2 linked regions of the Tautonia rosea genome follow. The protein of the gene in region 1 interacts with the protein of each later gene in a pairwise test. Links are inferred from orthologs where the notes say so. Each region holds a gene or a part of one and is shown in the gene's direction. Other genes may lie near its edges.

Region 1 (3,056 bases):
ACCACGTGCCAGCGAGAGAGGGTCGCGTTGCAGATCATGATTCCTCCAGTTGCACGGTTCGCAATTCCGATTCGGATCAACGTGTGTTTGCCCGTCGTTCCGGGGATTCGGGCCTCGAGTGGGCGACCGTCCCGGACCGCTCGATTGTAATGACGATTGCTCGCCAATGCTCCCTTCCGCTTCGGGAGTGATTCGTCGTCGATCGTGATCTGGCAACATCCGATCCTCGTGCCTGAACTCCAGCGTCTCGTATCGATTCCCTCCAGCGTGCGTGTACAATCGGTCAGACTCAATGAGCCGAACGTCGTCCTTCCTGGACTGGTTGCTCGATGCCGAAGGATTCTGAAGCCGAGGGGGACATGATCGTCGTCATTGCCGAAAAACCGTCGGTCGCCCGCGATCTCGCCGCCTTCCTCGGCGCATCGAGTCGTCGAGACGGTTATCTCGAAGGCAACGGCTATCAGGTGACCTGGGCTCTTGGTCATCTGGCCACCTTGAAGGAGCCGGAGGACTATGAACCTCAGTTGAAAAAGTGGTCGCTTGAAACATTGCCAATTCTCCCGGATCGGTTTGAACTCAAGGCGATCGCCGAGCGAGGGGCGGGCTCGCAACTCGCCACGGTTCGTAAGTTGCTCCGAGCCGCCGATGAGATCATCGCGGCGACAGACGCCGGTCGGGAAGGAGAACTGATCGTCCGCTATATCCTCGAATTGACTGGCTGCACCCATAAACCAGCCCGACGCCTCTGGCTTAGCTCCCTCACCCGAGAGGCGATCCGAGACGCATTCAATCGACTCCGTCCGCTCTCTGACTACGATGCTCTTTATGCGGCTGCGCGATGCCGGAGCGAGGCGGACTGGCTCGTCGGTCTCAACGCCACGCGATTTCAGACGGTTCGTCAGCGATCCACCGGTATTCTCTGGAGCGTCGGCCGAGTGCAGACACCTGTCCTGGCGCTCATCGTGCAGAGAGATGAAGAAATCCGAACGTTCCGTCCCGAGCCATTCTGGGAGCTGATGACCCGCTACCGGGAGGTGACCTTCGCACACACGGGCGGTCGTTTCAAGACCGAGGAGGACGCCAATGAGTTGCTCAATCAGGTGCGGAATCAACCCCTGAGGATCCTCGGCGTGGAGCGGAAACGAGAGCGTGTGCTGCCTCCCCAACTCTATGACCTGACCGACCTGCAACGCGACATGAACCGCCGCTATGGGCTCTCCGCCGACGACACGCTGAAGGCTGCCCAGGCTCTCTATGAAGCAAAGCTGATCAGCTATCCCCGGACCGACTCGCGCCATCTTGGACGCGACATGAAGGGGAAGCTCCTTGGAATCCTGGAGAAGCTTCGCAATCTCAAGCCCGACGCCGTCGGTTCGCTCAACTTCTCGTCCCTTCCGTTTAATGGTCGGATCATTGACGACGCCAAAGTCAGCGACCACCACGCCATCATCCCAACCGGAAAGGCCCCGGGATCACTCCCCCCTGCCTCGTCAAAGGTCTTCGATGCGATCGTCACTCGCCTGATTGCCGTCTTTTTTTCGCCATGCATCAAGGAAGTCACGGTCGTCAATGCGACGGTTTCCGACGTTCCGTTTCGAGCTCGAGGCGTGCGGATCGTCGATCCCGGCTGGACGGTTCTCTACCCTCGGAAGACCGACGACGCAAATGAGGAGGAACAGAACCTTCCCGAGTTTCTCCCGGAAGAGTCAGGACCGCACGATCCCTTTGTCCGGCGTGGGGAGACCACTCCCCCGAAACCCTATACCGAAGCAACCTTGCTCTCCGCCATGGAAACCGCGGGACGGTTCGTCGAGGATGAACAACTCCGGGAAGCCCTCAAGGAGCGTGGGCTGGGAACTCCTGCCACTCGGGCTTCGATCATCGAGACTTTGCTGACGCGAGGCTATGTCGTCCGCGACAAGAAGACACTGGCCGCAACCGATCTTGGACGATTTCTCATCACTTCGATCCGGTCTCCCCTCTTAACGTCTCCTGAACTGACCGGTGACTGGGAGGCCAGGCTCCGGGAGATCGAACGCGGCCGTCTCGCTCCTGACCAATTCATGAGCGAGATTGCTCGATTCACTCGATCGATTGTCGGCAATGAACCAGAGGAACCGATCGACTCGACTCGCCTGGGCGATTGTCCTCGATGCGGATGTCCGGTCATCCGAGGAAAACGGGGATATGGCTGCTCGGCCTGGAAAGCGGGGTGTACCTTCGTTCTCTGGAAAGAGGTTGAAGGTGTGCCACTTGATGAGCATCAGATCCGAGAACTCCTCCAGCGCCGGGTGCTCACTCGGGCAATCGCCCTGCCCTCCTCCGGGCCTGCTCTGCTAAGGCTCGCCGATTCGGGAGCGTTGCTTGCGATCCCTGTCCCTTACAAGCTCCCCAAGCGTTTTGGCGAAAAAACGAGTCAGCTCGTTCGAACGTCGGCTTCCCCACGATCGAGGGCCTCGAAACGGCTGAACGCTCTGAAGGCGGCTCCAGAGGATGAATCGAAGGGGACGTTTGCCACCATCTCCCTCGGTCCTTGCCCTCGATGCGGAGCCGACGTGGTCGAGCAACCCAAGTCGTTCGGTTGCAGAGCCTGGAAGTCAGGCTGTTCGTTTGCGATCTGGAAGTCGATTTCCGGGAAGCGGATTACGGCCCGGACGGCCCGGACGCTAATCACGCAGGGAAAAACCGCCATACTCAAGGGGTTCAAGTCCAGGGCCGGGAAACCATTCGCGGCTCGACTGAAACTAGAGGAAGGGGAGGTGCGGCTGGAGTTCGACGCGTAATCAACGCGAAGGAGGAAGGTCGATCCCATCCTTCCGAGCCCCTTCGGCTGGCTCAATGCCCAGAAGTCGGGCCACGGTGGCATGAAGCTGGAGGGAGTGAACCGGGCCGAGATCAAGACCGCCAATCGGTTCGGGAAAACGCCAGACAATGGCCGCACCGAGCATTTCGGGGTTAGTCACTGGGTCGTAACCGTGCATCCCAAGGGGGCCGTCAACCTCGTTGACCGGCGCTGTGACGCGACCGTCGGCGGAGTCAAACCCTCTCCCGGCGAA
Region 2 (2,939 bases), on another replicon or contig:
GCATTGTGATTCTTCCATGATGGCACATTTCTCTCTGGAGCAAATTGCGTCCTCAACGTCTCCGAGACGAGGTCGAGGAGAATTCATTGAAGTTTGTTCGCATCAACTCCCGAAGGCTCATTGGTGGGTGGTGTCTGGCCACTCTCGTCTTGAGTGCTGGTTGTGACCAGGAGTGGGGACCGGATGGGATTCCCTCTGCCGAGGTCTCGGGCCGTATCCATTGCACGGGTGATCCCCTCACTCGGGGATGGCTGGAATTCATTCCGGTCGACGGAACCATCGGTCGTTTAAAGTCGGTTTCGATCAGGCCAGATGGAACGTTTCTCGCCGAAGGTGTCGCTCCAGGAGTCGTTGCGATTCGAGTGGTTGCCGCCGACCTCCCAGGGCCTGAGTACTCCCTCTTCGGCCAGATCTATCTGATTCGGCGCGAGATCCGAGACGCCCAGGCTAACCAGATCGACATTGACCTGGAGCAGGAACGTCGGCGAGTGACTTCCGGTCAATCCGATTGACCGACCTGGTGCGACGGTCCTCAAGGAAAAGGGAGACGCGATCGATGTCGCACCGCTGGCATCTTCGACCAAGTGATCCGGCTCAGGTGGATTGGTTTGCCCGAGAAACCCGGGTCCCTCCGCTGGTCGCGCAGATTCTCCTGAATCGTAAGATCAACGATCCGGCGAAGGCCAGAGACTACCTTGATGTCCGTCGAACAAAGCTGCACGACCCTGAGCTTCTTCCCGGGGCGGTTGATGCTGCCGATCGGATCGTCCGAGCGATCGAACAGAATCGAAAAATCGTCATCTACGGAGACTACGACGTAGATGGGGTCTGTGGTACCAGCATCCTCTGGTCTTGCCTTCGGCTAGCAGGTGCCAACGATGTCGAGTACTACATCCCACGGCGGGTCGAAGAAGGCTATGGTCTGAACAGCGAGGCATTGACCCGGATCGCCTCCGAGCACGCGGGGCAGGTTGTTGTTACCGTTGATTGTGGGATCACCTCGCTCAAGGAAGCAAAGCTTGCTCGGTCACTTGGAATCGAACTGATCGTCACTGATCACCACACGATCGGACCAGACCTTCCCGAAGCTGATGCGCTCGTCCATCCCCGCTTACCGGGAGGAGAGTATCCCTTTGGTGAGCTCTGTGGCGCAGGAGTGGCGTTCAAGCTGGCCTGGCAAGTCTGCAAGAGCTTTGGTGATGGGAAACGGGCGTCCCCTCACCTCCGTGAATTCCTACTGGGAGCATTCGGCCTTGTGGCTCTGGCCACTGTTGCAGACATGGTACCGCTCGAAGACGAGAATCGTATCTTCGTCCGATATGGCCTGGATACGATTCACGCAGACCCCTCTCTAGGACTCAGCGCGTTGATGCGTGTGGCCAATTGCCTGGGAAAGAAGAAGCTCACGACTGGGAGTGTCGGATTCGGTCTGGCCCCTCGGATCAACGCTGCAGGAAGGCTCGAATGTGCCATGATGGCCGTTGAGATGCTCACGACTTCCGACCCGGCTCGAGCCCAGTCACTGGCCGAAGAACTCGACACTTGCAACCGCCGCCGGCAAGAAATCGAACACTCGATCGTCTCTGAAGCTCGACAGATGGTCGACGCACTCGGCGGGCTCGGTGAACGGGGAGCGGTCGTGCTCGGGCATCCTGAGTGGCACCCTGGAGTCATTGGCATCGTCGCTGGCCGCTTGGCCGAACTCTACCATCGTCCGAGCATCGTAATGGCCCTCCGAGATGACCTCTGCCAGGGGTCGGGACGATCCATTCCGGGGTTCGATCTTTATGATGCGATCCGATCCTGTTCTTCTGGCCTCCTCGGCTTTGGGGGACACCGAGCGGCTGCCGGACTTCGCATGAAACCGTCCGATTTCCCATCGTTTGCGGAACGGTTCGATCATCACTGTCGAGGCATCTTGACTGAAGAACAAAAACTTCGATGTCTCGAGATCGATGCAGAGGTTCGGCTGGCCGACTTGAGCCTGAAGATTGTCGAGTGGATTGAGGCGTTGGAACCGTACGGCATTGGTAACCCTCGTCCGGTCCTCTCCACCAGCGGGGTCCGAATCATGGGACAGCCTCGGATCGTGGGAGAACGCAAGAACCATGTCCAGCTCCGCCTCTCCCAGAATGGCACCACGGTGAAGGCGATTGCCTGGAATATGGCTGAACGGCTTGGAGCACTGCCCGCTGGCACCGAATGCGCTGTGGCATTTCTTCCGTCGATCAACGAATGGAACGGACGTCGTGAGGTTCAGTTGGAAATACGCGACGTTCAGGTTGGTACTGGCGGAGAACAGACTCATGCCCGATCGGCCTGATCCGCTTGCCCTGGACCTTGTGAATCATCTCCGACAACGGGGTATCAGTAACGCGAACGTCCTCGATGCGATCCTGCGGATTCCTCGTGACCAATTTGTAACGGACTCGATCCGATCGAATGCCTGGGAAGATCGGGCACTGCCGATCTCCTGTGATCAAACCATTAGCCAGCCCTTCATGGTCGCGCTGATGACCCAGGAACTTGCTCTGACGGGTTCAGAGAAGGTCCTCGAAATCGGGACTGGGAGTGGATATCAAACCGCCGTTCTTGCTCGACTCGCACGCGAGGTGTTTACCGTTGAGCGTCACGCAGCTCTCTCCTCAGAGGCTCGCAAACGGCTCGAAGATCAGCTACGGCTGAAAATTCTAAGGTTTCGTGTTGGAGACGGAACGGTCGGATGGCCGGAAGAGGCGCCGTTCGACCGAATTCTCGTAACGGCGGCAGCCCCCAATCTCCCCATCTCCTTGTTCGAACAACTGGCCGAAGGGGGGCGAATCGTGCTCCCGATCGGCTCGGAATCGCAGCAACAGCTTCAGGTCATCGATCGAAAAAACGGTAAGCCGGTTCCCTTTCATTCCGTTCCCTGCCGGTTTGTTCCCCTGGTGGGCGAACAC

What was found.
Region 2: the proteins of HG800_RS10255 (region 1) and recJ interact in binary tests that used the Escherichia coli proteins (3 or more experiments, as listed by UniProt). The link is inferred for Tautonia rosea from one-to-one orthologs.

The regions. Positions count from the first base shown.
Region 1 is NZ_JABBYO010000005.1:122,027-125,082, forward strand. It holds HG800_RS10255 (DNA topoisomerase 3), read left to right. Parts: upstream 1-329; coding sequence 330-2,783; downstream 2,784-3,056. Other genes in the region: HG800_RS10250 (sugar phosphate isomerase/epimerase family protein), read right to left, coding at 1-38; HG800_RS10260 (alkaline phosphatase family protein), read right to left, coding at 2,784-3,056.
Region 2 is NZ_JABBYO010000014.1:8,173-11,111, reverse strand. It holds recJ (single-stranded-DNA-specific exonuclease RecJ), read left to right. Parts: upstream 1-556; coding sequence 557-2,323; downstream 2,324-2,939. Other genes in the region: HG800_RS20995 (protein-L-isoaspartate(D-aspartate) O-methyltransferase), read left to right, coding at 2,307-2,939; HG800_RS21005 (hypothetical protein), read left to right, coding at 87-512. UniProt on the Escherichia coli protein: Single-stranded-DNA-specific exonuclease.